Regions from separate parts of the Rhodococcus pseudokoreensis genome, predicted to be linked through region 2. Evidence: riboswitches for the same ligand, from Rfam matches in the RefSeq annotation. Region 2 holds a riboswitch; each other region holds the start of a gene.
What was found. Region 2 has a riboswitch for S-adenosylmethionine ahead of JWS13_RS46235 (putative leader peptide). Riboswitches for the same ligand answer to the same signal wherever they lie in the genome.
Positions count from the first base shown of each region.

Region 1: linked by a shared signal. The riboswitch ahead of JWS13_RS09965 (bifunctional o-acetylhomoserine/o-acetylserine sulfhydrylase) and the one ahead of JWS13_RS46235 (putative leader peptide) in region 2 are both predicted to bind S-adenosylmethionine.
Region 3: linked by a shared signal. The riboswitch ahead of JWS13_RS21190 (aminotransferase class V-fold PLP-dependent enzyme) and the one ahead of JWS13_RS46235 (putative leader peptide) in region 2 are both predicted to bind S-adenosylmethionine.

Region 1 covers NZ_CP070619.1:960,882-970,602, forward strand. Annotated here, with positions in the region: gene trpS (tryptophan--tRNA ligase) at 1-523, opposite strand, end outside; gene JWS13_RS09950 (exodeoxyribonuclease III) at 576-1,382, opposite strand; gene JWS13_RS09955 (MFS transporter) at 1,418-2,641, opposite strand; gene JWS13_RS09960 (NADP-dependent isocitrate dehydrogenase) at 2,842-4,065, opposite strand; SAM riboswitch class IV at 4,341-4,461, shown strand; gene JWS13_RS09965 (bifunctional o-acetylhomoserine/o-acetylserine sulfhydrylase) at 4,579-5,862, shown strand; gene metX (homoserine O-acetyltransferase MetX) at 5,859-6,983, shown strand; gene JWS13_RS09975 (DUF3017 domain-containing protein) at 7,014-7,298, opposite strand; gene JWS13_RS09980 (bifunctional methylenetetrahydrofolate dehydrogenase/methenyltetrahydrofolate cyclohydrolase) at 7,300-8,160, opposite strand; gene JWS13_RS09985 (pentapeptide repeat-containing protein) at 8,194-8,799, opposite strand; gene JWS13_RS09990 (hypothetical protein) at 8,981-9,229, shown strand; gene JWS13_RS09995 (hypothetical protein) at 9,553-9,721, opposite strand, start outside.
Region 2 covers NZ_CP070619.1:6,363,881-6,373,601, forward strand. Annotated here, with positions in the region: gene JWS13_RS34240 (amino acid ABC transporter ATP-binding protein) at 1-159, shown strand, start outside; gene JWS13_RS34245 (ABC transporter substrate-binding protein) at 196-1,167, shown strand; gene JWS13_RS34250 (GNAT family N-acetyltransferase) at 1,180-1,716, shown strand; gene JWS13_RS34255 (LLM class flavin-dependent oxidoreductase) at 1,713-2,774, shown strand; gene JWS13_RS34260 (LLM class flavin-dependent oxidoreductase) at 2,771-3,829, shown strand; gene JWS13_RS34265 (NtaA/DmoA family FMN-dependent monooxygenase) at 3,845-5,239, shown strand; SAM riboswitch class I at 5,287-5,380, shown strand; gene JWS13_RS46235 (putative leader peptide) at 5,385-5,468, shown strand; gene JWS13_RS34270 (ABC transporter substrate-binding protein) at 5,624-7,255, shown strand; gene JWS13_RS34275 (ABC transporter permease) at 7,259-8,251, shown strand; gene JWS13_RS34280 (ABC transporter permease) at 8,244-9,164, shown strand; gene JWS13_RS34285 (dipeptide ABC transporter ATP-binding protein) at 9,161-9,721, shown strand, end outside.
Region 3 covers NZ_CP070619.1:3,515,436-3,525,156, reverse strand. Annotated here, with positions in the region: gene JWS13_RS21230 (Pls/PosA family non-ribosomal peptide synthetase) at 1-896, opposite strand, end outside; gene JWS13_RS21225 (YciI family protein) at 1,116-1,826, shown strand; gene JWS13_RS21220 (RNA polymerase sigma factor) at 1,826-3,079, shown strand; gene JWS13_RS21215 (agmatine deiminase family protein) at 3,058-4,083, opposite strand; gene JWS13_RS21210 (nitrilase-related carbon-nitrogen hydrolase) at 4,080-5,078, opposite strand; gene JWS13_RS21205 (TetR/AcrR family transcriptional regulator) at 5,075-5,701, opposite strand; gene JWS13_RS21200 (purine-cytosine permease family protein) at 5,729-7,210, opposite strand; partial or broken gene JWS13_RS21195 (MlaD family protein) at 7,482-8,055, shown strand; SAM riboswitch class IV at 8,139-8,253, shown strand; gene JWS13_RS21190 (aminotransferase class V-fold PLP-dependent enzyme) at 8,305-9,600, shown strand; gene JWS13_RS46470 (putative leader peptide) at 9,605-9,697, shown strand.

The DNA.
Region 1 (9,721 bases), 5.4 Mb from region 2:
ACCGCTGGGCGAGATCGCGGGCCAGTTCGAGGTGCTGGCGCTGGTCCTCGCCGACGGGGACCCGCTGCGGGCGGTACAGCAGGATGTCGGCGGCCATCAGCACCGGATACGTGAACAGCCCGACGCTGGCGTTCTCGCTGCCCTGCTTCGACGACTTGTCCTTGAACTGCGTCATGCGGCTTGCCTCACCGAAACCGGTGATGCAGTTGAGAACCCATGCCAGCTGCGCGTGCTCGGGGACCTGGCTCTGGACGAACAGCGTGGCGCGGTCGGGGTCGATTCCCAGCGCCAGCAACTGTGCCGCCGCGATCTTCGTGCGGCGGCGCAGTTCCTTCGGGTCCTGCGCCACCGTGATCGCGTGCAGGTCCGGGATGAAGTAGAACGCGTCGAAGTCGTCCTGCAGAGGCACCCATTGCTGCAGAGCACCCAGGAAGTTGCCGAGGTGGAACGAGTCGGCGGTGGGCTGGATGCCGGAGAGCACCCGCGGTTTCGCGGTGGGTTTCTGAGCTGCAGGGGTCGACATGAGTATTGATCTTTTCACGTGTGCCGTGACGACACGAATCAGATACCGCCCGTCACCGGTACTGGACGGTGACCGGCGCGTGATCGGACCACCGCTGGTCGTAGGTTTCGGCGCGCTCGACGACGGCCTGCTTGGCGCGCTCCGCCAGTTCGCGGGTGGCGATCTGGTAGTCGATGCGCCAGCCGGAGTCGTTGTCGAACGCCTTCCCGCGGTACGACCACCACGAGTACGGTCCGGCGACGTCCGGTTCGAGCAGGCGCACGACGTCGGACCAGTGCGCGTCCTCCGCGAAGAGCGCGGACATCCACTCCCGCTCGTGGGGCAGGAACCCGGAGTTCTTCTTGTTCGTCTTCCAGTTCTTCAGGTCGAGTTCGGTGTGGGCGATGTTCCAGTCGCCGCAGACCACCACGTGCCGACCGGCCGCGACGGCGGCCTCGGCCGTAGCCGTGAGGTACCGCGCGAAGGAGTCCATGAACCGCTCCTTCTCCTCCTGCCGGGGTGTCTGGGCCTCCCCCGAGGGCAGGTACAGGCTCGCCACCGTGAGGTCGTCGAAGTCCGCCTCGATGTAGCGGCCCGCGGCAGCGAACTCCTCGTCGCCGTGGCCGACACGGACGGCGTCGGCCGGTTTCCGGGACAGGATCGCGACGCCGTTTCGCCCCTTCGAGGACGGTTCCGCGGACGCCAGGTTCCATCCGCCCTCCAGGGCGGGCGCGAGAGTCTCGGCGAGCTGATCGTCGGACGCCCGCGTCTCCTGCAGGCAGACGACGTCGGCCTCCGTGCGCTCCATCCACTCGGTGAGTCCCTTGCGTGCGGCCGCGCGGACTCCGTTGACATTGACGGTGGTGATGATGTGTGGCACGGCAAGCACCGTAGCGGACGCGTACGACAGCGCGGCTACCGAGACGAACGGGCGCTGCGGCGTTCCATCGCGACGGCCACGGTGAGGACCACGAGGCCCGCGACGGCGAGCAGCGCACCGACCGCGGCGGGCGCCGTGTAGCCGTAACCGGCGGCGATGACGACGCCACCGATCCACGCCCCGAACGCGTTCGCGATGTTGAGGGCCGCGTGGTTGAGCGACGCGGCGAGGGTCTGGGCGTCGGCGGCGACGTCCATCAGCCGGGTCTGCAGTCCGGGAACCATCGACGCGCCGGCAGCACCGACGAAGAACACCAGCAGCAGCGCCGTGTACGGGTTGTGCGAGGCGATCACGAAGATGCCGAGCACCACCCCGAGCGCCGTCATCGCGGCGAACAGACCGGGAATCAGCGCCCGGTCGGCGAGCGTGCCGCCGATCAGATTGCCCGCGACCATGCCCAGCCCGTAGATCATCAGCGCCAGCGGCACCAGCGACCGCGACAACCCGGCCACATCGGTGAGGGTCGTGCTGATGTAGGTGTAGACGGCGAACATGCCACCGAATCCGACCATGCCGATGATGAGCGTCATCCACACCTGCGCGCGGCGCAGAGCACCGAGTTCTGTGAGCGGGTTCGTCATCCGCATGGCGGCGAGCGCGGGCACCCAGGACCAGATCGCGCCCAGCGTCACGACACCGATCAGCGCGACGAGGGCGAAGGCGCTGCGCCAGCCGAGCGCTTGTCCCAGCCACGAGGCGGCGGGCACACCGATGACGTTGGCCACCGACAGGCCCATCATGACGAGCGCGACCGCCCGGGCGCGCTGTCCGCGCTCGGCGAGGTGCGCCGCCACCAGGGCGGCGACGCCGAAGTACGCGCCGTGCGGGAGACCGGCGACGAACCGCGCGGCCATCAGCACCCCGTAGTTCGGTGCGAACACGGTGGCGGCGTTGCCGATCGTGAACGCCGCCATCAGCGCGATCAGCAGCGTCTTGCGGGGCACCCGCGCGGTGAGCGCGGCGATGAGCGGCGCGCCCACGACCACACCCAGGGCGTACGCCGAGATGACGTGCCCGGCCGTCGGCTCGGTGATCCCGAGGCTCGACGCCATTTCGGGAAGCAGTCCCATCGCCACGAACTCGGTGGTGCCGATCCCGAAGCCGCCGAGTGCGAGCGCGATCATGGCGAGCTTGCGGACGGACGGATGTTGAGCGATGACACCGAGGTGCTCGGGGCGGACGGGGGTGGAAGTGCTCACAGCAGGACTTTCGACTAGGCAGAAATACGACTACGCGGCGCACGGCGCCTCGTTGCGCAACGACCCACACCGGAATTCTCTTCCCCGGATTCCGCTTTTCGCGCCGCGAGCGGCCGTGAGATGACTCACCCGGCCCCGGAGACGCGAAACGGGACGCCCTCGCGAGGACGTCCCGTTTCGTACTGCTGTGGCTCGAGTGCCTACTGCTCGGCGATGGCCTTCTGGAGGTTGATGTCCAGCGCGCCGAGGAATTCCTCGGTGGTCAGGTAGCCCTGGTCGCCGCCGACCAGCATCGCGAGGTCCTTGGTCATCTGGCCACCCTCGACGGTCTTGATGACCACGTCTTCGAGCTTCTGAGCGAAGCCGATGACGTCGGGGGTGTTGTCCAGCTTGCCGCGGTGCTCGAGTCCACGGGTCCACGCGAAGATCGACGCGATGGGGTTGGTGGACGTCGGCTTGCCCTGCTGGTGCTGACGGAAGTGACGCGTCACGGTGCCGTGTGCGGCCTCGGCCTCGCACGTCTTTCCGTCCGGGGTCAGCAGCACGGAGGTCATGAGGCCGAGCGATCCGAAGCCCTGCGCGACGGTGTCGGACTGGACGTCGCCGTCGTAGTTCTTGCAGGCCCAGACGTAGCCGCCCTCCCACTTGAGCGCCGACGCGACCATGTCGTCGATGAGGCGGTGCTCGTAGGTGAGTCCGGCCGCGTCGAACTCCGGCTTGAACTCGGTCTCGTAGACATGCTGGAAGATGTCCTTGAACGCGCCGTCGTACGCCTTGAGGATGGTGTTCTTGGTCGACAGGTACACCGGGTAGTTCTGCTGCAGGCCGTAGTTGAGCGAGGCGCGCGCGAAGTCCTCGATGGACTTGGTGAAGTTGTACTGACCCTGGACGACGCCGCCGCCTTCGGGGAAGTTCACCAGTTCGTGCTCGATCGGCTCGCTGCCGTCCTCGGGCGTGTAGGTGATCATCACCTTGCCGGGGCCGGGGACCTTGAAGTCGGTGGCGCGGTACTGGTCGCCGAAGGCGTGACGGCCGATGATGATCGGCTTCGTCCAGCCCGGAACCAGTCGCGGAACGTTGGAGATGATGATCGGCGCGCGGAAGATCGTGCCACCGAGGATGTTGCGGATGGTGCCGTTGGGCGACCGCCACATCTTCTTGAGGCCGAACTCCTCGACGCGTGCCTCGTCCGGGGTGATCGTCGCGCACTTGACACCGACGCCGTGCTTCTTGATGGCGTTGGCCGCGTCGACGGTGACCTGGTCGTCGGTCTCGTCCCGGTACTCGATACCGAGGTCGTAGTACTCCAGGTTCACATCCAGGTAGGGATGGATCAGCTTGTCTTTGATGAACTGCCAGATGATGCGTGTCATCTCGTCGCCGTCGAGTTCGACGACGGTGCCCTCAACCTTGATTTTGGACATGGGTGCTTCGCGTCCTCCTAGGAAGATTCCCTGGTTACACGGTTGCGGGCGCACTTCGTGAGTGGGTCCGCGAACGGTTCGCTTATCAAACGTAGACGTCGATGCGGCCGCCGGGGAGACCGCACTTAAACAAGACAAGCGTACTGCTATAGCCGGGGCGCGCAAGATGTGGGTGCGAAATCCCACCCCCTACCGGCGGGTAACTTTTCCCTGCCGGCAGGGCCTGATCGGTGCCGTTTCCGGTCGTTCCACCCCAGCCGCTAAGATTCGACAGAGGTCATGAGTGCCAGCAACGAGCCCCGGCTAGCTGGCCGGCAACCCTCCGCCGCGGTGGGGTGCCCCGGGTGATGACCTGGTTCCCTGATTCATACAACAGTCGGGTGACAAGCGCGGGTCCGACATCGGAGGTTCATGATGCGTTGTTGTTGTCGTAGATAGAGCCCAGACAAGCCCTGCGCGCGAACGAACCAGATTGTCGTCCGCGCCTCGTCAGACCACTGGAGTAGACAGCACATGACCGAGAACTGGTCGTTCGAGACCAAGCAGATCCACGCCGGGCAGACGTCCGACGCGACCACCAAGGCGCGGGCGCTGCCGATCTACCAGACCACCTCGTACACGTTCGACAGCACCGACCATGCTGCCGCGCTGTTCGGTCTGGCCGAACCGGGCAACATCTACACCCGCATCATGAACCCCACCCAGGACGCGGTCGAGCAGCGCATCGCCGCCCTCGAAGGCGGCGTCGCCGCCCTGCTGCTGTCGTCCGGACAGGCCGCCGAGACGTTCGCGATCCTGAACCTCGCCGAGGCGGGCGATCACATCGTCTCCAGCCCGCGCCTCTACGGCGGCACGTACAACCTCTTCCACTACACGCTGCCCAAGCTCGGCATCGAGGTCTCGTTCGTCGAAGACCCCGACGACCTCGAGCAGTGGAAGAACGCGGTCCGGGACAACACGAGGGCGTTCTACGGCGAGACCATCTCCAATCCCCGCAACGACGTGCTCGACCTGCCCGGCATCTCCGGCGTCGCGCACGAGCACGGGATCCCGCTGATCGTCGACAACACCGTGGCCACCCCGTACCTGATCCGCCCGCTCGAGCACGGCGCGGACATCGTGGTGCACTCGGCCACCAAGTACCTCGGCGGTCACGGCACGGCCATCGCCGGCGTCATCGTCGACGGCGGCACGTTCGACTGGACCCAGGGCAGGCACAGCAGCTTCACCACCCCGGACCCGAGCTACCACGGCGTCGTCTACTCCGAACTCGGGCCGCCCGCGTACGCCCTCAAGGCGCGCGTGCAGTTGCTGCGCGACCTCGGTTCCGCGATCTCCCCGTTCAACGCGTTCCTCATCGCGCAGGGCCTCGAGACGCTGAGCCTGCGGATGGAGCGGCACGTGTCCAACGCGACCGCCGTCGCCCAGTACCTGGAGGCGCGGCCGGAGATCGTGTCCGTCGGATACGCCGGGCTCCCGTCGTCGCCGTGGTACGACCGCGCGAAGCAGATCGCGCCGAGGGGCGCGGGCGCCATCGTGACGTTCGAACTCGCCGGCGGCATCGACGCGGGCAAGAAGTTCGTCAACGCGCTCACCCTGCACAGCCACGTCGCGAACATCGGCGACGTCCGCTCGCTGGTGATCCACCCGGCATCCACCACACACTCCCAGCTGACCCCGGAGGAGCAGGCGGCCAGCGGCGTCACCCCCGGACTGGTCCGCCTGGCAGTCGGCATCGAAGGGATCGACGACATCATCGCCGATATCGAAACCGGAATTACGGCGGCGGCATCTTGACCGTGAGCGCAGTGCAGAACCTCCCCGTGGCCGACGGACGTCTCGGCACCGTCGACATCGGATCGCTCGAGCTCGAGAACGGTGCGGTGATCCCGTCCGTGACCCTCGCCGTGCAGCGGTGGGGCGAGCTGTCCCCGAACCGCGACAACGTGGTGCTCGTCGAGCACGCCCTGACCGGCGACTCCCACGTCACCGGCCCCGTCACCGACGAGCACCCCTCCCCCGGCTGGTGGAGCGGAATGGTCGGTCCGGGTGCGCCGATCGACACCGACGAGTGGTGTGTCGTCGCGACCAACGTCCTCGGGGGGTGCCGCGGCACCACCGGTCCCGGTTCGATCGCCGAGGACGGGCGCCCGTGGGGCAGCCGCTTCCCGGAGATCACCATCCGCGACCAGGTCGCGGCCGAGAAGAAGTTCACCGACCTCCTGGGGATCGACAAGCTGGCGTCCGTGGTCGGTGGTTCGATGGGCGGCATGCGCGCGCTCGAGTGGGCCGTCACGTACCCGGAGCAGGTGGCGTCGGCGCTCGTCCTCGCGGTCGGCGCCCGCGCCACGGCGGACCAGATCGGCACGCAGACCACCCAGATCGAGGCCATCACCAGCGACCCCGACTGGCTCGGCGGCGACTATCACGGCACCGGCCGGATCCCCCGGACCGGCCTGCGCATAGCCCGCAGGATCGCGCACCTCACGTACCGCACCGAGAGCGAACTCGACTCCCGGTTCGCGAACTCGCCGCAGGACGGCGAGGACCCGTGGCGCGGCGGGCGGTACTCCGTCGAGAGCTACCTCCAGCACCAGGCCGACAAGCTGGTCGGCAGGTTCGACCCGGGCACGTACGTGCTGCTGTCCGAGGCCATGAACCGGCACGACGTGGGCCGCGGCCGCGGTGGCATCGCGGCGGCGCTCGGGACGATCACCGCACCCGTCATCGTCGGCGGCGTCGACTCCGACCGCCTGTACCCGATCCGCCTGCAGGAGGATCTGGCCGAGGACATCCCCACCTGCGACGGCCTGCGGGTGCTCAACTCGCGGGACGGGCACGACGGGTTCCTCACCGAGGCTGCCGCCGTCGCCAAACTGCTGTCCGAAACGATGCAACTGGCCCGCGCCGGACGCTGATCCCGCGCCTTGTGACGCCCGCTCGGACCGTCAGTCGGTTCCGAGCGGGTCGATCGACACGGCCAGCCACACGATCGCGCCGCCGACCGCCACGAGTGCGCCCACGTCGAAGGCCCTGCTGCGCACCGCGAGCAGTCCGACGCGCTCCGACGGCATCGTCAACCGGAACACCGCCGCCAGCAGAGTGGCGACACCGAACACGAACGCTCCTCGCCGCCACCGGTCCGCGAGCACGAACACCACGGCCACGACGATGACGACGAGGACTGCCAGCATGGGCAGGTTCTTCTTCGCGAACTGCCCCCAGTCGGCCATCTCAGCCGAGAGACGCTGCGACACGCTCAGCCCGCTCCACGACGTTGGTCAGCAGGAACGCGCGGGTCAGCGGTCCGACCCCACCGGGGTTCGGGGACAGGAAACCGGCGACCTCGGCGACGTCCGCCGCCACGTCGCCGCGCAGTCCGTCCTCGGTGCGGCTCACACCCACGTCGAGTACCGCGGCACCGGGCTTGACCATGTCGGCCGTCACCAGCCCGGGAACACCTGCCGCCGCGATGACGATGTCGGCGCGCCGGACCTCCGCACCGAGGTCCCGCGTCCGGGTGTGGCAGAGGGTGACGGTGGCGTTCTCGCTGCGCCGGGTGAACAGCAGACCGATCGGGCGGCCCACGGTTACACCGCGACCGACCACGACGACGTGCGCGCCCTCGATCGGGACCTCGTAGCGGCGCAGCAGGTGCAGGATGCCGCGCGGCGTGCACGGCAGCGGCGCTTCCTTGCCGAGCACCAGGCGGCCGAGGTTGACCGGGTGCAGGCCGTCGGCGTCCTTGTCGGGGTCGATGCGCTCGAGGGCGGCATTCTCGTCGAGTTGCTTCGGCAGCGGGAGCTGCACGATGTATCCGGTGCAGTCCGGGTTGGCGTTGAGCTCGTCGATGGTGGCGTCGAGCTTCTCCTGCGTGATGTCGCCGGGCAGGTCGCGGCGGATCGAGGTGATCCCGACCTTCGCGCAGTCGTTGTGCTTGCCGCGCACGTAGGCGGCCGACCCCGGGTCGTCCCCCACCAGGACGGTGCCGAGACCGGGCGTGATGCCCTTGTCCTTCAGGGCGCTCACCCGCACCTTCAGGTCTTCGAAAATCTCGTCGCGGGTCGCCTTGCCATCGAGGATCGTTGCAGTCACGTGCCCCATTCTCTCAGGTTCGGATAACCCGCGTCAGGTCGGTTCCACCACGAGCCCGTTGGCCGTCGCGTACGCGATGGCCTGGGTGAGTTCGATCTGCGCCTTGTCCAGTGAGGCCGCCGTCCACAGGTTCGCGTCGACCTGCGCCCCACGCAGGTCCGCGCCGTCGAATTTTGCGCCCCCGGTGCGGGCTCCGGACAGGTCCGCCGAACGGAGCACGGCCCGGCGGAGGTCCGTGCGGACGAGGTTGGCTTCCCGGAACCGGCAGTCCGTGAAATCGAGTCCGCGCAGGTCTGCACCGCCCAGCGACACGAGCGTGAAGTCGCACTCGTCGAAGACCATCGGGCGCAGCCGGCAGTTGTCGAACTCCGACCCGAGGAAGCTGCAGTTGCGGAACTCGCTGTGCCACAACGTGGTTCTGGTGAACGAGCACGAGCGGAACGCCGTCCCCACGTGGTGCGACTCGGCGAGGTCGGCGCCCGTGAAATCGCAGTCGGTGAAGATCACCGACTCGGTGCGGAGTTCACTCAGGTCGGCGTCACGGAAGTTGCATTTCGTGTAGTGCCGCCGCTGCCAGTTCTGCGCGGGGAGGCGTGCGTCGCCGTAGTCCTCACCCACCACCTCTTCGACCGGATCCATGCGTCCATCATGCCGCCCCCGGTGTGGCCCTAAGCTGTGCGGGTGTTCCGAGTGATGTTCCACGAGTAGCTCCACAGCATCCACCCAATATGGATATATGCAGGTAGAGCCACAAATGAATCGACCCCGGTAGGTGCTACCAACACCGACCAGGGTCTAGGACACAACGGAGACACCCGTCATGAACCGTAAGCAGGATTCTATCCCCGTCCAGCGTCAAGCGGACGCCTACACGATCAACCAAGCCGCCGATCTCCTCGGTGCGGACACCAGCGAAGTCATCGACGCTGCCGGTCTCACCCTCGGCGAACTGGAGCTTGGAGCCGTCGAGATCGGTCTCTCAGTGACCGACTACCGGAACGTCCCGGTACTCCGCCAGCGTGACCTCGAAGTCATCGCGTCCCGGCTGGACGCTCAGCCCTACCTCTGACACCACCCGAGCCCTGTTAGGCCCTCCACGGGCCTCTCAGGGCCAAACGTCGTTATCCGTGCGAGTCCGACGCTAACCAACCGCATCCGTGATCCATCCCTAGTCCTGGTGAGCGGCACCAGGCACCTGTTCCCCAGGGTCGACACTGTCGAGCAGGTCCAGCACAACCGGCTGTCATCCAAGACAGTCGGCTAGAAGTGTTGGCCGAGAAGGTCTATCGGGGTATGGCGACCGGGCAAACGTTGGGGAAGGGGGACTAGCACAGGCACCGTTAGGTGTCCGTTCGGTCGGCATTGCCATCCCGTAGGGATGCCCTTCGAGACTCACGGAGTCACCGTTGCATCGAACTTGAACGCCTCCACAGCCGCCTTGTAGCTCTCCGTTACTTCCTTGAGGAGGTCCAGGTCCGGAGCCTGGTTGGCATAGACGTCAACGAGCAGTCGTCGCGTGGCTCCCAACGCCTTGCTCGATTGTTCGAGCTGCAAGAGTTCC
Region 2 (9,721 bases):
CTCGTCATCGTCACCCACGAGGTGGGTTTCGCGCGGGAGGTCGCCGACACGGCCGTCTTCATGGACGGCGGCGTCGTCGTGGAGCAGGGCCCGCCCGCGCAGGTCATCGACGACCCGCAGCACGACCGCACCAAAGCCTTCCTCTCCCGAGTTCTCTGACCTCCACACTCCGGTGTGGATCCCCGAAAGGCATACATGTCCACCGCACGGTTCCGTAAGAAGATTCTGGCCTCGGCCGTCACCACCGTCGCTCTCCTCGCCGCCGCGTGCGGTGGCGGCGACGTCGAGGACGAGGGGGCGGGGCCGACCTCCGCCGCCGGCTACAACCTCACCGCGGATCAGAATCGCGTCACCACCGACGAGGTCGAGTCGATCGCCGCGAAGGTTCCCCAGCAGATCCGCGACCGCGGCACGCTCATCGTGACGGGCAGCGCCGGTTCTGCTCCGCCGCTGCGTTTCTACGCCGACGACGACAAGACGCTCATCGGCTCGGAGACCGACTTCGCATACCTGATCGGCGACGTTCTCGGTCTGAAGGTCGACCTCCAGGCGGCGGACTGGGCGCAGAACTTCGTCCGGATCGATTCGGGGGAGGCCGACGCGTTCATCTCCAACGTCACCGTCACCGAGGAGCGGAAGGAGAAGTACGACTTCTCGACGTACCGCCTCGACACGGTCGCGTTCGAGACGAAGAAGGACAGCGGAATCCAGATCAAGGAACCCAAGGACGTCGCGGGCCTGAAGATCGCGGTCTCCTCCGGCACCAATCAGGAAGCGCTGCTGGTGAAGTGGAGCGAGCAGAACGTCGCGGCCGGCCTCGAACCCACCGACATCACCTATTACCAGAACGCCACCGACTACTACCTGCCCCTCGCGTCGGGCCGCATCGATGCCTACTTCGGGCCCAACCCGTCGTCGTCGTTCCACGTGGCACAGGCCGGGGAGACCGAGATCGCCGGAACGTTCTCGGGCGCGGGCGACGCGCTCCAGGGTGAGATCGCCGTGCTCACCAAGAAGGACAACGGGCTGATCACCGCAGTCAACGAGGCCATCAACCACGTCATCGAGAACGGCATGTACGCAGAGGTTCTCGACCGTTGGAACATCGCGAACGAGGCCGTGAACACGTCGGTCGTCAACCCGCCCGGGCTCCCGAAGACCAGCTGACAAGGAGGAACCGTGAGCGAGAGGACCGACCCCGTGCAGACCGTGTTCGTCGATCAGACCGATCCACTGGCCGCGCCGCTGCTCGAAGAACTGGCGACCGAATACAGCACTCGGTACGGGCGCTCCCGGGACCAGATGTACGAGGACCTCAGCACGTATCCGGCGGAGGAGTTCGCCGCGCCGGGTGGCGCGCTGCTCGTCGTGGTCGAGGACGGGACGTCGGTGGCGGGCGGGGCCTTCCGCCGCTACGACGACACGACCGCGGAACTCAAGCGGATCTGGACCTCGTCCTCGCACCGCAGACGCGGACTCGGGCGCATCGTGCTGCGGGAACTCGAGGCGGAGATCGTCCGGGCCGGTTACTCACGCATCTTCCTCACCACCGGGCCGCGGCAGCCCGAGGCGGTGGCCCTGTACCTGGCCGCGGGGTACACGGCACTGTTCGATCGTTCCCTCCCACCGCAGGACATCGGAATCCACGGATTCGAGAAGCTCCTGCACACCGCCCTGCCTTCCGATTGCGCCGCAAAGGAGTACGAGTCCGTATGAAGTTTCTGCTGATGAGCCTGATCACTCACCAACCGGACCCGGTGACCGGGGAGAAGATCGGCACCGCGGCCAGGCTGCGGGAGGTCGTGGACTCTGCCGTCCTCGCCGAGCAACTGGGGTACGACGGTTTCGCGGTGGGCGAGCGCCACGAACATCCCTTCCTGTCCTCGTCACCGCCCGTGGTGCTCGGCGCCATCGCGGCGCGGACCAGCACCCTGCAGTTGTGGACCGCGGTGACCACGCTGAGCCTGCTCGACCCGGTCCGTGCGTTCGAGGACTACTCGACGCTCGACAACCTGTCGGGTGGCCGGCTGCAGCTCATCATCGGCAAGGGGAACGGCACCGCGCAGGCACAGCTGTTCCACGTCACACCGGACGACCAGTGGGACCGCAACCGCGAAGGGTACGAGCTGTTCCGGCAGTTGTGGGAGAGCGAGGACGTCACCTGGGAAGGCGCGTTCCGGCCGTCGCTCGAGCACGCCGTCGTCCTGCCACGGCCGCTGCAGCCGCGGATCCGGATCTGGCACGGCAGTGCGACGAGCAAGGAGTCGGTGGATCTCGCGGCCCGCTACGGGGATCCGATCTTCTCCGCGAACGTGACGTACCCCATCGACTCCTACGCCGAACTCGTCCGGCACTACCGGGAACGGTGGGCCCATTACGGTCACGATCCCGCCGGCGCCCTCGTCGGCGCCGGGACCGCCGGGTTCTACGTGACACCGAACTCGCAGGATGCGCTCGACGTGTGGCGCCCGATTCACGCTGCCCGGCTCGACTTCGCCCGCCGGGCAGGGCTTCCGGTGGTGTTCGAGACCCTCGAGGACTTCGTCGACCGCAGTTCCGCGTTGATCGGCAGCCCGCAGCAGGTGATCGACAAGGTGCAGCGCTATCACGAGCAGTTCGGCCACGAGGTGATCCACCTGAGCGCCGACCGCGTCGGCAGCGACAAGCAGCACCGCGAGAGCCTCGAGCTGTTCCAGGCCGAGGTGGCGCCCGCGCTGCGCGAGACCATTCCGAGCCGCCCCCTCGCGGCCGACACAGAGGAGCGACAGGCATGAGCCTGCATCTGGGCATCGAACTCGACGGCGAGGGAACGCATCCCGAGGCGTGGCGGCGCGCCGCGCACACACCCGACCGGTTGCTGACCGGCCGAACGGTGGCGGACCGGGTCGCGGCGGCGGAGAACGCCGGTTTCACCTTCGCGTCCTTCGACGATTCGCTGCTGCCACCCGGCGCCGACGGGGGCCCCGCCGGCCGGATCGACGCCGTGAACCGCGCCGCGTTCGTGGCCGCGACCACCAGCACGATCGGCCTCGTACCGGTGGTCGGCACGACCTACGCCGAGCCGTTTCACACGTCGTCCCAGCTCGCGACGCTCGACTACGCGTCGCGGGGCCGCGGCGGCTGGATCGCAGCACGCGACACCGACCAGCGGGTCGCGGGGGCACTGGGCCGGACCGAGGTCACCGCACCCGCCGACGTCGCGCGGGAGGAGCGGGACGCGATCGCCGTGGTCCGGGACCTGTGGGATTCCTGGGAGGACGACGCGGTGATCCGCGACTATGCCACCGGCCGTTTCGTCGACCGCGACCGGCTGCACTACATCGACTTCCAGGGTGATGCCTACTCGGTGAAGGGTCCGGCGATCGTCCCGCGACCGCCGCAGGGGCAACTGGTGGTGTTCGGATTCGACGGGCAGACCGATCCGTCCGAGGTCGACGTGGTGCTGGTGTCCGGGGCGACAGCCGGTGACATAGCCGACGAGGCCGCACGGGCGAAGGACTCCGGGGCGACGTTGGTGTTCGCCGAACTCGACGTGGCGCTCGGCGCAGCCACTCCCGCCCCCTCGAGCGGGCGGCTCTCGTTCGCGGGCGAGGCCACCGGACTGGTGGATCTGCTGCGCGCACTGGATTCGCACGTCGACGGTGTGCGCCTGCATCCCGCCGTCGTCGACGAGGACCTTCCGGTGCTGGCGCGGTACGTGATCCCGGCACTCCTGCGCGCCGGTGTCGCCCACCGCCCCGTCCCCGGTTCGACCCTGCGCAGCACGCTCGGCCTCGACCGTCCCGTCAACCGATTCCGGGCCGAGCGCCTCGAAGAATCCTCTCGCTGAAAGGTTGTGGAGATCATGACCGACAACTCGTACGCCCGACCCGGTGCCCAGGTGCATTTCGGTGTCTTCTTCCACGGCGTCAACCACACGACGATCTGGTCCGATCCGACCAGCGGATCGCAGATCGACTTCGAAACGTTCCGGCGGGTGGCACACACCGCCGAGCGGGGCCTGTTCGACGCCTTCTTCCTGGGTGAGGGCCTGCGCCTGCGCGAACAGGAAGGCAAGATCCTCGATCTCGACATCGTGGGCAGGCCGGACGCGATCACCCAACTCGCGGCGCTGGCAGGTATCACCCGGAACATCGGGCTGGTGGCCACCCAGAACACCACCTACAACGAACCGGCCGACCTCGTCCGGCGGCTGTCCGGGCTGGACCTGCTGTCCGGCGGCCGCGCCGGCTGGAACGCCGTCACCACGGACAACGCGTGGACCGGCGAGAACTTCCGGCGCGGCGGCTTCCTCGATCACGCCGACAGGTACGAGCGGGCCGGGCAGTTCCTCGACACGGCCCGGGCGATCTGGGACGGGTGGGCCGACGACGCCGTCGCGACCAGCACCGAGGCGCCGTCCTGGGCGACCGCGGGCAGTGTGCAGGACGTGTCGCGGCGCACGTCGCAGTTCGACGTCACGATCACCCCCACCCTGCCGCGCAGCGCCCAGGGCCATCCCGTCATCTTCCAGGCCGGCGACTCACCGGCAGGCCGGGACTTCGCGGCCGCGCACGCCGACGTGATCTTCTCCCGGCACGGAACCCATTTCGACGAGGCTTTCGCCTTCGCCGAGGACATCAGAGCCAGGCTGCGCCGCGCAGGACGCCCCGAGGACGACGTCAAGATTCTCCCGGGTACCCAGATCGTGCTCGCGGAGAACGCGTCCGAGGTGGAGGACAAGGTCCGCTGGGTCCTCGAAGGCCAATACACGGGCCAGACGGCGCTGTCGCTGGTCGGGCAGGTATGGGGTCGTGATCTGTCCGATCGCGACCCGGACGGTCCACTGCCCGAATTCGATCCGGTGCCCGCGCCGATCTCCGGCACCCGCGGGGCCGCGCGCGACGGAAAGGATCCGCTCGCCATCGCCCGCGAGTGGCGCGCCCTGGCGGAGGCGCAGAACCTGTCGCTGCGGCAGGTCGCGATCGCGACGACCCAGCGGTCTGGATTCGCGGGCACCCCCGGGCAGGTCGCCGACGAACTCACCCGGTGGGTTCGCAGCGGTGCCACCGACGGATTCAACGTCTCACCGTATCTGGTGCCCACCGGACTCGACGAGATCGTCGACCTGCTCGTGCCCGAACTGCAGGAGCGCGGCTCGTACCGAACGGAATACGAAGGCTCCACCCTGCGTGAGCATCTCGGTCTCCGCCCGCCGCTGTCGCGACGGGAACTCCTGCCCCGGCAGGCAGTCGGGTAGCGGGGGGCCGTGTGGCGCGGCGACCGGCGATCTCTTACACTCGGTAACGACCATCCAGAGCGACCGAGAGACCTGGCTCGTTGACGTCGCAGCAACCCCCCGCCCTGCGGGTGCGGGTGCTACCGCCGGGATCGATGGAGGAACGATGTTGACCGAAGGCTTCGTGAGCGCCTGGGGGCGTTTGCACGTCGATCTCTGCCGGCTGTCCACCTCGATCTGTCACAGCTGACCTGACACCCCGGCACCTGCCCGGGGTTCCTGCTCTACACACCGCATCCGCGTCGGATCCGGTGTCCCTCACCTTTCTGTGCGCGTGAGCGCCGCCCACTCGACGGGCAGCGCGCACGGCACGTCTTCGAGATCACGGAGTTCTCGGTGCCATCAGTGCCTTTGTCCTCGTCCCACCGCGGCCGCATCGCCGCAGGTATCGGCGCCGCCGCCGTGCTGGCCACGGCGCTCACCGCGTGCGGCGGCGGTTCCAGCAGTTCCTCCGCGGACGCGGGCCCGCCGCAGCCCGGTGGCACCCTCCTCTACGGCCTGTCCCAGGCACCCACGTGCGCCGACCCCGCGCAGTCGGGCACCAACCAGACGATCTACGTGGCCCGTCAGGTGGTGGACTCGCTCACCGACCAGGACCCGGAGACGGGCGAACTGAAGCCGTGGCTGGCCGAGAGCTGGGACACCGACGCCGACGCGTCCTCCTTCACGTTCCACCTGAAGGAGGGGGTGACGTTCAGTGACGGAACACCTTTCACTGCGGAGTCGGTGAAGAAGAACCTCGACGCGATCGTGAACACCCTGACTGGGGCCAAGGCCGCACTGGGCGCCAGCTACCTCACCGGGTACACCGGCACCACCGTGATCGACCCGCAGACCGCACAGGTCGACTTCGCCGCACCCAACGCGCAGTTCCTCCAGGCGTCGTCCACCCCGCAGCTCGGCATCCTGTCCGACGCGTCCGTCGCGAAGTCCGCCGAAGAGCGGTGCACCGGCAACATCTCGGGTACCGGGCCGTTCACGTACGCCGACTACCAGCAGGACAGGTCGGTCACCCTCGCCAAGCGCGCCGGATACAACTGGGGCTCCGACGTGTTCGGCCACGAGGGCGAGGCCTACCTCGACACCATCGAGTTCACCGTCGTCCCCGAATCCGGTGTCCGCACCGGCAGCCTGTCTTCGGGACAGCTGGACGCGATCAGCGACGCGCTGCCGCAGGACGCCCCGCAGATCGAAGGTGCGGGCGGGCAGGTGCTCACCACGTCGAATCCCGGAACCCCGTTCGGCTTCCAGCCCAACGTGACCCGCGGACCGCTCGTCGACCCCGCCGTGCGCAGCGCGCTGGTCCCGGCGATCAACCGGCAGGAATTGGTCGACACCGTGCTCGGCCCCAACTTCAAGCCGGCCACCAGCACCCTGGCCAGCCGCACCCCGGGCTACGTGGCACTGCCGGACGTCACGTATGACCCCGAGAAGGCAAAGTCGATCCTGGATCAGGCGGGCTGGGTGCCCGGCGCCGACGGCATCCGCGAGAAGGGTGGTCAGAAGCTCGCCTTCCCCGTGCTGTTCAGCTCCGTGTTCGCCGGCAACCAGGCCATCCTGGAACTGGTGCAGCAGCAGCTCAGAGCGGTGGGAGTGGACCTGCAACTGGACCTCGTGTCGACCCCGGAAGCCACCGCCCGCCAGAATTCCAAGGATTTCGACGCCACCTACTACAACAGCACCCGCGCCGACGGCGACATCCTGCGCACCCAGTTCGGACTCGAAGGCCGCAACCTGAACAGCCGCGGCCCGATTCCCGCGCTCGACGACGTGCTGGCGAAGCAGCTCGCCACCACCGATCCCGCCGCGCGGAGCGCACTCGTCGCCGACGCCCAGCAGCAGGTGCTCGACAACGGCCTGTGGATCCCCACGGTGGAGTTGTCGCAGGCGATCGGTGCGGGCCCGAACGTGCAGGACCTGAAGTTCGAGGCCTCGGCCCGGCTCCAGTTCTTCGACACCTGGATCAGCGGACGCTGACGCATGATTCGCTACCTCGGACTCCGCGTGCTGCAGGCGATCGCCGTCCTGTGGGCGACGTTCACCGTGTCGTTCGCCGTGCTGTTCCTCCTGCCGTCCGACCCGGTGAGCATCGCCGTCGACTCGGCGTCCACCGGAACGACGGTCGACGCGGCCGCCGTCGCGGAACTGCAGGCGCGGTACGGGCTCGACCAGCCGGTGTGGGTGCAGTATTGGAACTCCCTGAGCCACGCCGTCCGCGGTGACTTCGGGTACTCGATCGCCACCGGGCAGTCGGTCACCGAGGCCATCGGCAACGCGGTGCCCAGCACACTCGCGCTGGCGTCCACGGCGCTGATTCTCGCCGTCGTGTTCGGGGCGGGGGTCGCGTTCCTCGCCACCTACACGCGGGTCCACTGGGTGCGGAACCTGCTGTTCTCCCTGCCCCCGCTCGGTGTCGCGGTGCCGACGTTCTGGGTGGGCCTGATTCTGCTGCAGCTGTTCTCGTTCCGGCTGAAGGCGTTCCCGGCGTTCGGCGACCAGGGGGTCGCGACGCTGGTGCTGCCCGCGGTCACACTCGCGCTCCCGACCGGGGCCGTGATCGCCCAGGTGCTCGCGGCGAGTCTGCAGACCACGTGGCGGCAGCCGTTCATCGAGGCCGCGCGGGCGAAGGGGGCGTCCCGCTGGCAGATCCAGACCCGGCACGCGCTGCGCCTGTCGAGTATTCCCGCGTTCACCATCGCCGGTGTGCTCGTGGGCAATCTGCTCGCCGGATCGGTCGTCGTCGAGACGGTGTTCTCCCGCGCCGGGGTGGGGCGGCTCACCCAGACTTCCGTGATGGCCCAGGACATTCCGGTGGTCCAGGGCATCGTGGTGCTGAGCTCCCTCGTCTACGTCCTCGTCAATCTCGCCGTCGATCTGCTCTACCCGCTGATCGACCCCCGGATCGTCGAGGGCAGGCGGAGTTCCGAGCAAAGCGACACCGTCGAGCAGGAGGAGGAGAAGGTTCATGTCTGACATCCTCACCAGAGAACTGATCGAGGAGGCCGAGGGTTTCGGCCCTCCGCCGGTCGAAACGCCTCCGACAGTCGTGCCCCGTCCGCACGGTCGCGGACGCCGCGTGGTGGCGTGGTGGCGTCGCAACCTCGTGCTCGTCGCCTCGGCGGCGGTGCTCCTCGGAGCGGTCGGATTCGCGGTGGCGCCGTCGGTGTTCGCCAGCGGTGACCCGCTGGTCGGGGTGCCCGCGCAGAAACTGCAGGCGCCGAGTGCCGCGCACTGGTTCGGCACCGACAACATCGGCCGCGACGTCTACACCCGGGTGGTGCACGGAGCCGGATTGTCGCTGACCGCAACGCTGCTGGCGGTGGGCATCGCCCTGGTGGCCGGCTCGCTGATCGGACTGCTGTCGGGCGCTCTCGGCGGCACACTGGACGCCGTCCTGATGCGGATCGTCGACGTCCTCCTGTCGATCCCCGCGCTGCTGCTCTCGCTGGCACTGGTGACCGCACTGGGATTCGGCACGGTCAACATCGCGATCGCGGTGGGCGTGTCGCTGATCGCGAACTTCGCCCGCGTGATGCGGTCGGAGGTGCTGCGGGTGCGGAGGTCGCTGTACGTCGAAGCCGCGTTCGCCTCGGGTGTCCGCTGGCACACGGTGCTGCGCCGCCACGTGCTGCGGAACTCCTACGCGCCCGTCGTCGCCCTGGCTGCGGTCGAGTTCGGCATGGCGGTCCTCGCGGTGTCTTCGCTGAGCTTCCTCGGATTCGGCGCTGTGCCGCCCACCCCGGAATGGGGTTCGTTGATCTCCGAGGGACGGAACTACCTCGCCACCGCGTGGTGGATGACAACCCTGCCCGGCCTGGTGATCGTGGCCGTCGTGCTGTCGGCGCACCGGCTCGGGCATGCACTGGAACAGAGGGAAGTGCGATGAGCGCCAACGACACTCCGCTTCTGCAGGTCTCCGGACTGCGGGTGGCGTACGGGAGCGCGAGCGAACCCGTCGTGGCCGTGAAGGGCGTCGACCTCACGGTCTCGCGCGGGGAAGTGGTGGCCGTGGTCGGCGAGTCCGGCTCCGGAAAATCCACCACGGCGCACGCCATCCTCGGACTGCTCAGCGGATCAGGGCGGGCCGTCGCCGGCACCGTCACGTTCGACGGTGAGCGTCTCGACACCAAGTCGGAACGCGAACTCGAACGGGTCCGCGGCGCCCGGATCGGCCTCGTTCCGCAGGACCCGACGACGTCGCTCAACCCCGTCCTGCGGGTCGGCGCCCAGGTGGCGGAGGTGCTCCGGATCCACGGTCTCGCCGACCGGCGGACCGCGGGCATCGAGGCGGCACGCATTCTCGCGGAGGCCGGGATCGACGAACCCGAGGTGCGGGCGCGGCAGTACCCGCAGGACCTGTCCGGCGGGCAACGGCAACGCGTCCTGATCGGGATCGCGCTGGCGTGCAGCCCCGAACTCGTGATCGCCGACGAACCGACCAGC
Region 3 (9,721 bases), 2.8 Mb from region 2:
ACCTCGCGGCCGTCGACGGCGAGGCGTTCGGCCAGTTCGGGCGGGCAGGCCTCGCCGCCGAAGATCAGCAGGCGCACGGCCTCGAGGGCCTCGGCGGGCCACAGCGATGCCAGGGTCGGCACCGTCGAGACGATGCTGACGTCGCGGGCGACGAGCCACGGGCCAAGATCCATGCCGCTGCGCACCAGCGACCGGGGTGCGGGAACGAGGCAGGCGCCGTGACGCCACGCCAGCCACATCTCCTCGCAGGACGCGTCGAACGCCACCGACAGTCCGGCGAGCACCCGGTCGCCGGGCCGGATCGGGTCTTCCTGCAGGAACATCCGGGCCTCGGCGTCCACGAACGCGGCCGCGTTGCGATGGTTCACCGCGACACCCTTGGGGGTGCCGGTGGAACCGGACGTGAAGATGATCCAGGCGTCGTCGTCGACGGTCGGCGGGCGGGCGCTCGGCGCTTCCGCCCTGACCGGTGCGGTGCCGGCGACGATCCCGGCGCCGGTCACCACGCACCGCACCTGCGCCTCGCCGAACACGAGTTCGGCGCGTTCCTCGGGGTCGTCCGCGTCGACCGGCACGTAGGCGGCGCCGACGGCGAGGGTCGACAGGATGGCGACGTACAGCGAGCACGAGCCGGACGGCATCCGGATTCCGACGCGATCGCCGGCCCCGACCCCCGATTCGGCGAGGACGTCGGCGGTCTGCCGGATCTCCTCGAGCAGTTCCTGGTACGTCAGCGACGTGGTGCCGTCGTCGATCGCGGGGGCTTCGGGGCTCGCCTCCGCTGTCGCGAACAGGATGTCGACGAGGGTGCGCGGCGCCGGTGCGAATTCACGGCGGAGGAATTCCCGGGGTATACGGAGCGACAGGTCCGAATCCGTCGGCGACTGGAGAGACAATCCAGGATTCCTTCTCTGAGCGGGTAGTGGTGCGTACGGCTCGTTATCTCACGATCAAGTGGACAGATGGTGAACAGTTGGTGTTCGGTAGGGCTCCTTCGACCATTCTTCACCTGCTGTTGGAGGTTTCTCGCCGCGGATGTAGAAGTTCGCTCCTTTTCTTCGTCGTCTGGTCAGAGGGAGCACCCGGGTTCCCTCGAATCGAGGAAGGATGACGTCATGTACTACCTGGCATTGCTGGCGGGCGAGAAGAACGCCACCGAATGGGGACCGGACAGTCCGGAGTTCGCTGTGGCGATGGGACGTCACCAGGCGTCCTGGGATGGGGCGGGCTCCGCGCTCGTCGGCGGTGGGGCGCTGTACCCCAGCGCGGAGGCGGCGACCATCCGGAACGAGGACGGCCGTGCGCTGATCACGGACGGTCCGTTCGCGGAGACGGCGGAGGTGATCGGCGGCTTCTACGTCCTCGAGGGTTCGGACCTGGACGAGGTGCTCGAACACGCGCGCCGCATCCCGGAGGCCTCCGAGGGTTCCGTCGAACTGTGGCCGATGTTCGAGTGGATGGCCGTGACGGATCAGAAGGGCTGTTGGCTGGCGCTGCTTCGTGAACCGGTGGGGGCGGCCGTGTCGCCGGGCACACCCCAATGGGACGAGGGGATGGCCGAGCACGAGCAGTTCGGACGCGTCGCCGGGTCTGCGGTCCGCGGCGGCGGGGCCCTGTATCCGCCGGACTCCGCGACGACGATCCGCGTCCGGGACGGCGAACTTCTGCTCACCGACGGACCGTTCGCCGAGACCGCGGAGGTCGCGAACGGTCTGTACGTGCTGGCTGCCGACGACCGGGAGAGCGCGATCGCGCTGGCGGCGAAGATCCCGGTGTCGCCGAAAGGGTGCATCGAACTCCGGCAGATCGTCGCCGACGCCGAGTGATGGACGGCGACACTCTGAGCCGCGTCTTCCGGGAGGAGTCCGGGCGGGCGCTGGCCACCGTGGCACGGATGGTCGGCGACCTGTCCCTCGCGGAAGACGCGGTGCAGGAGGCGTTCGCCGAGGCGATCCGCAGCTGGCCGGATTCGGGTGTGCCGAACAACCCGGGCGCCTGGATCACGACCGTCGCCCGCAACCGGGCACTGGACCGGTTGCGCCGGGAGTCGCTGCGCGGCGACAAGGAGCACGATGCGGCGCGACTCGTTCCGCCTCCCGACGAGGAAGAGGTGTGGCCGGTGCGTGACGACCAGTTGCGGCTCATGTTCACGTGCTGCCATCCCGCGCTGTCCTCGGAGTCGCAGGTGGCGTTGACGCTCCGGCTGGTGGCCGGGTTGCGGCCCGCGGAGATCGCCCGGTTGTTCCTCGCCCCGGAACCGACCGTGTCCCAACGGCTCAGCCGCGCCAAGGCCAAGATCCGGACGGCGGGGATCCCGTTCCGGGTTCCGCCCGACCATCTGCTGCCCGAGCGCACCCCGCAGGTGCTCGCCTGCATCTACCTGGTGTTCACCGAGGGCTATTCGGCCACGTCCGGTGACACCGCGATCCGCGACGAACTCTGCGAGGAGGCGCTGCGGCTCGGCCGGCTGTTGTGCGAACTGATGCCGGACGAGGGTGAGGCGTGGGCGTTGATGGCGCTCATGCTGTTCCACGACAGCAGGCGAGCCCAGCGCACCGACGCCGCCGGTGATCTCGTCCCCCTCGAATGCCAGGACCGCAGGCGGTGGGACCGGGCGAAGATCGAGGAAGGCGTCGTGTGCCTGCGGGCTGCCCGGCGCCGGGGCGGCGGTCCGTACAGCGCGCAGGCCACGATTGCCGCCGCCCACGCGACGGCGCCGAACTGGGAAGCCACCGACTGGGGCACCGTCGTCGCCGGATACGACGAGCTCGCCGCGTATGGTGACTCGCCCGCGGTTCGTCTCAATCACGCTGTGGCCGTGAGTTTCCGGGACAGTCCCGACGCCGGTCTCGCCGAGGTGGACGCGCTGGCCGGGGAGCCGAGGCTCGCCCGGACACACACCCTGCACGCCACCCGCGCCGACCTGCTGCGCCGAGCGGGCAGGCCGGCGGAGGCGAGCGTGGAGTACCGCGCCGCGATCGGATTGGCGGCGAACGAACCGACCCGGCGTTTCCTGACCCGGCGGCTCACGGAAGTGGACGGCGAAACCGCTGCCCGTCAGATCCGCCCGCGAGGCTGATGCTGGGTGATGCAGTGGATGCCGCCGCCCCGCGCGAAGATCTGCCGGGCATCGACGGTGACGACGCGGCGACCCGGGTAGACGCTCGACAGGATGTCCCGGGCGAGGGCGTCGTGGGGGTCGTCGAAGCCGCACGCGATGACGCCGCCGTTGACGACGAGATGGTTGATGTAGCTGTAGTCGACCCACCCCTCCTCGTCACGCAGGATGGTCGGCGCGGGCACCTCGACGATCCGCCACGGCGCACCGGACCGGTCACGGCTGTCGGACAGCACCTTCAGGATCTCGGCGGTCACCTCGTGGTCGGGGTGGGACGGGTCGCGCTGGCAGTGCACCAGGACCACCCCTGGCGCGGGCAGGGCCGCCACGATGTCGACGTGCCCCTTGGTGCCGAACTTCTCGGAATCCCGGGTCAGGCCGCGCGGCAGCCAGACGACGTGCTCGGCGCCGATCGTGCGCGCGAGTTCCGCCTCGACACCCGCCGCGTCCAGGCCGGGGTTGCGCAGCGGGTCGAGTTGCACCGTCTCGGTGACGAGCACGGTTCCGTGGCCGTCCACCTGAATTCCGCCGCCCTCGTTGACCATCGACGACGGGACCGGCCGGGCGCCCGACCACGCCGTGACGGCCGCGCCGATCGACCGGTCGCGGTCCCAGGTGGCCCACTCCTGCTGTCCCCAGCCGTTGAACACCCAGTCGACGGCACCGAGACGGTCCTCCTCGTCGAGGACGAACGTGGGACCGATGTCGCGCATCCAGGCGTCGTCGAGGGGCGCCTCGACCACGTCGATGTCCGGGGACAGGTACTGCCGGGCGACGTTCCGGTCTGCCGGATCGACGACCATGGTGACCGGTTCGAATTCGGCGATCGCGTGGGCGACGGCCGCCCACGCGGTCCGCGCCTCGTGGGCGTCGTCGACCGTCGCGGTCATCGACGCCCCGAGGGGCGGAAACGCCATCCAGACCCGCTCCTGCGGTTCCGTCTCGCTGGGCATCCGCCAGGTCATGACCGGGTCTCCGCGGCGGCGACCGTCGACGGGAGGCCGTAGGGGTGCTCGTGGTCGACGGCGTCCGTGAGCCGGGTGTACGTGTCCGGCCTGCGGGTGGTCAGGAACGGGAAGAGGTCGAGCCAGTCCTTGCGCTGATCGAGGTCGAGGTCGGCCACCAGGACCGCTTCCTCGTCGCGGGGAGCGGACACCAGCACCCGGCCGTACGGGTCGGAGATGAAGGAGGAACCGTAGAAGTCGATGCCGCCCTCGTTGCCGCACCGGTTCGGGACCACCATGAATGTTCCACTGGTGATGCCGTTTCCGACGATCACGTGCTGCCAGATCGGCTGCGTGTCGAACGCCGGGAAGCTCGGCTCGGACCCGATCGCGGTCGGGTAGACGAGGATCTCCGCGCCGCCGAGCGAGTACATCCGGGACACCTCGGGGAACCACTCGTCCCAGCACGTCGGCAGTCCGAGGGCGGCGCCGCCCAGTTCGGCCGGCCGGTAGACGGGGTAGGCGTCGTCGGCGGGGCCGCCGCGGAAGTAGGTGTCCTCGTAGTATCCCGCGCTGACGGGGATGTGCAGCTTGCGTGTCCGGGAGAGCAGTTCGCCGGACGGGGACACGAGGATGGCGGTGTTGAAACCGAGACCGTCCGGGCCGTCGGCCTTCTCGTACAGCGAGGCGTGGACGCAGACCTGGTGGCGGGCAGCGGCGGCGGCCGCGAACGTGTAGGTGGGTCCGGTCGTGAGGTCCTCGGCGTCGCGTCCGGGTGTGCCGGTCGCGCGGGTGTCGGCGGGGTACTTCGACAGCGTGAGTTCCGGCAGGAACACCACTTCCGCGCCGAGGGCCGCCGCCTCACCGATCGCGTCGGTCAACGCGGTGCGCAATGCGTCCGCGTCGGCGCGCCAGCGGTGCTGCACCAACCCGACCCGCAGCGGAGTGCGGGCGGTGGCCGTGGAACGTGCGGGGGAGGCGGGTGCGGGCAGCGCGGTGATCGTGCGGATGGTCATCGTTTTTCCTTCGTTCTGGTGGTGACGGGGTTGTCGGTGGTGCGGTCGGTGGGCTCGGACATCACGACGTCGATCGCGCCGAGCAGATGGGAGCGGGCGTCCTCGGTGGAGATCTCCTTGCAGAGCCACCGTCCGGACAGTCCTTCGACGAGGGCGGTCATCGTGACCGCGGTGCGCCGGGGGTCGAGGGAGGGGGAGATCTCGCCGGTGGCCTGCGCCTGCGTGATCGCGTCGGCGATCTCCGCGACCCACGCGGCGGTGGTCCGGGCGAGAGGCTCCCGCAGCGCCTCCTCGTACACGGCGGAAGCGCGTAACTCGTTCCAGGCCAGCGAGTTCTCCACGACCTCGGGGCGGTCCTGGATCTCGCCGAGGAGCGAGCGGGTGAGCCGGTCGCGTGCGGAGTCCGCGGACCCCTCGCCCTCGCTGCGGTAGTCGCGGGCACGGTCGTTGATGTAGTTCAGGGCGGCCTCGAGCAGGCCGATGCGATCCTTGAAGTGGTAGTACAGCAGTCCCGGCGAGACTCCCGCGACCTCCGCGACATCGTTGACGCGCAGCCCGCGGATACCTCGCTGGGCAATGGCCGTCGCGCTGGCCTTCAGAATCGCGTCGCGTCGCTCGCTCATCGGGGATCTCCTTCGGTTCGTGTCGCGCTAGGACGACGGCGCCTCGACCGGGGCCACGTGTTCGGGCCACAGTCGCAGCGCGACGAGGTAGCCGGCCACGGCGATGACCGACGATCCGATCAGACTGACATCGACACCGTGCGCGATGTCGGCAAGCGGCCCGGAGTACAGCGACGTGTCGACCGCGAGCAGGCCGAACAGCGATCCGGCCGCCCAGGGGATGACGGCGCGCAGATTCCAGCCGCCGGTGAACCAGTACCGCCCACCCCTCCGGCCCAGGTTGAAGACCTGGAGATCGACGGCGTCGTACTGCCCGCGCCGCGCAACCAGGAAGCCGGCGACGTTGATCGCCACCCACGGAGCGGCGAAACCGTTGAGCACCAACGTCATCGCCGTGATCGAATCGACGGCGTCGACGACGAAGACGCCGATGTAGAGCAGGGCCACCGCGAGCGCCGACGTGATCAGCGTCGTGTGGACGCGGCGCAACCGGGGGATCAGCGCCTCCAGGTCGAGTCCGCTGGCGTAGACGTTGAGGACGCCCTGGCCGAGTCCGCCCGCGAGGGCGACGAGCACGATCGGCAGCACGTACCAGCCGGGAGCCTCCGCCACCAGGTCGGCGACGTAGGAGTCGCTCAGCGTGGTGAACGTCGATGCGGTGAACGAACCGAACGCCGCGGTCAGGAACAATCCGAAGAAGATGCCGGCCATGGTGGCCGCGACGATCGAACGGTCGCTGAACCGCACCCGGGAGATCCGCCTGCTGTAGTCGCCGAGCGTCGGGGCGTAGGACAGCGGACCGCCGACGGCGAGGACCACGGCCAGAATCCAGGTGGGCCAGAATCCGCCGAGCAGGTAGTCGCCGCTGCCCGCTCCGCCGTCGAAGTGGCCACCGAATGCGAAGACCCCCAGCAGGAGCAGGGCCGCGACGATGGGCAGCACGAACTTCTGGAGCGCGACCACCGTGCCGTGGCCGAACAGTGCGACGGCCACGATCTCGGCGGCGATGATGCCGTAGCCGAGTGCGAGCATGCCGTTGTCGACCGGTGTGCCGAACAGGCGGTGGGCGGCGGCGATCAGTGCGTCGCCCGACGTCCAGACCGCGATCGCGGCGTACGCGAGGGCGAAGAGGAGGGTGAGCCCTGACCCGATCATCCGTCCGCTCACTCCGAAGTGCGCACCACTCGACACGGTGTTGTTCGTGCCGGTGCGCGGGCCCAGGAGCGACAGGGGAGCGATGAGGAGCGTCCCCAGCCCGATGCCGATCGCGCTGGCCGCCAGCGCGCTGCCGAAGCTGAGCCCGAATGTGATGGGGAGCCAGCCGAACACGATCACGGAGAACGCCAGATTGCCGCCGAAGAACACCGCGAGCATGTTGAGCGGTCGCGAATCGCGTTCCGATTCGGGGATGTACTCGACGCCGATCGTCTCGACGTGTCCGAACCGGTCCTCCGGCGGGGAGGGGGCGGTGTCGTCGAGGGGCATCGTCGGGTCGAGATTCGTGGACACTGCGGACCTCACATTCGGGGCGGAGGTGACCGGTATCACGTCCTGTTGGGTATCGAACATATTCCAAACTGAAAATTCAGTCAAGACCCGACGGTGACGTGCACCACCGCGAGCGGCGCGGAGTTTGCGCTGCTCCGGCGACCGGACTAGATATATGTGTGACCGATAGTCTCACTTATTCACCGGTCATCGGAGTGCCTGTGTCTGCCGCCACCACCGCCGCCGTCTCGTGATCCGGTGGCAGCTGATCGGCTTCGTACTCGTCGCCGTCATGGGGCTCGTCTACGTGGGTGCCAACGCCTCGACAACCTCCTCGGCTTCGGCGAATGCGCCGTGAACCTCGAACTGGAGACGTCGGGCGACATCTTCACCAACGCCGAAGTCGCCTACCGCGGCGTGCCGGTCGGTCGCGTCGGGGACCATGCCCCTCGCGGCGGACGGCGTCGTCGTCGAATTGAGGATCGACAAGAGCGCGCCCGACATTCACGCATCCGCGAAAGCCGTTGTGGCGAACCGGTCGACGCGCTCCACGCCGTCGTGACGGAACTCGGCGCGGCATTCGACGGAAAGGGGTCGGGTACGAGGGCACCCAAGCGATCCTCCAGGAGATGAAGCGCCAGGATCCGAACTTCGACGACACGCAGCAGGGCTTCCCGCAGAACACCGCCGCCACCTGCGCGGCCCCGCAGGGCAGTCTCACCGGCGTCCGCAGCGCGAACCGGATCGTGTTCGGCGACCCCGCCACCGTTCAACCGTGGGACTCCACCCCCAAGAAGGACCCGAACAAGCTGGACCTCAACCCGATTGCGAATCAGCTCGCCCCGCTGCTCGGGGTCACCCCCAACTGGCGCAAATCGTCGGACCCGGATTCCGGACCCTCCCGGTGTCGGGTTGACAACTACGCGCCGATCCTGCAATCTTCGAAACAGGTCACGAGTACCAGCGTCAAGCCCCGGCTAGCTGGTCGGCAACCCTCCACCGCGGCGGGGTGCTCCGGGTGACGACCAGGCTGAGGTTCATACCGAACCCGGCAAGCGCGGACTCCGAGAGGGCACCGACCCTGCGACGAGTCCCTGACTACGAGGGATGTCGTGATGACTGCTGTATTGACCGCTGACGTGTGTGTTGCCCCCCTGGCTCAGGTTTCGGGTTCCGACCTGCGGGTTCCGCTCGTTCAGGGCGGCGACTGCACCTACGTGAACTTCGACTACGCGGCCAGTGCTCCCGCGTTGGCGCAGGTCACGGACCGTATCGGGGCCCTGCTTCCGACGTACTCCAGTGTGCACCGCGGCGCCGGCTACGCCTCGCGGGTGTCGACCGAGTGCTACGAAAAGGCCCGCGATTCGGTGGCCCGGTTCGTCGGGGCGTGCGACGACCAGGTGGTGGTGTTCACCCGCAACACCACCGACTCACTGAACCTGCTCGCCAATTGCGTTCCCGGCAGCACCGTCGTCCTCGACATCGAACACCACGCGAACCTGCTGCCGTGGAAGGACTCTCGCGTCGTGCGGGCCGCGGACACCCTTGACGAGACCGTCCGGCTGCTCGTCGCCGAACTGTGCTCCAAGCCCACCGCCCTGCTCGCGGTGACGGGTGCCTCCAACGTCACCGGTGAGGTGCTGCCGATCGCCGCCCTCGCCGAGGTGGCGCATCGTTGCGGCGCACGGATTCTCGTCGACGCCGCTCAGCTCGCACCGCACCGTCGCATCGACGTAGAGGAGTGGGGTGTCGACTACCTCGCCTTCTCCGGGCACAAGCTGTACGCCCCGTTCGGCGCCGGCGTGCTCGTGGGCCGCCGGGACTGGCTCGACGCCGCCGAGCCCTACCTCGCGGGCGGCGGCGCGGTCCGGAACGTGACCGTCGAATCGACCCAGTGGGCGCCCGCCCCCGCCCGGCACGAGGCGGGAACCCCCAACGTGCTCGGCGCCGCGGCCCTCGCCGCCGCGTGCGATGCGCTGTCCGAACTGGACTTCGGCACGGTGGCCGAACACGAGGCGGCACTCACCGGCAGGCTCCTCGACGGCCTCGGATCCGTCGACGGACTGGAGTTCCTACGGCTGTGGACGGACGCCCCCGACACCGTGGGAATCGTGACGTTCACGATCGACGGTTTCGAGCCGGGCGAGATCGCCGCCTACCTGTCCGCCGAACACGGAATCGGAGTTCGCGACGGACGTTTCTGCGCACACCCGCTGCTGGGCCGCCTCGGCAGGCCCGACGGCGCCGTGCGGGTGAGCGTCGGTCTCGGAAGCTGCTCCGACGACGTGGATCGGCTGGTCGACGCCGTGCGCACCCTGGTGGCGGGAGGCCGGAACTGGGCCTACGCCAAGGAGAGCGGCCAGTGGAATCCGGTGCCCGAGACCCGCTTTTCGCGAGACGCGCTAGTATGACGGCATGGCATCGCAGGCTGGGAGCACAATGATTGCTCACTGGTGCCGTCGGCATGTGGATCTGTGCCGAACCGCCTCGGGTATGTGTTCGAGCTGACCGGTCTTCCCGTTCCGTTTCATT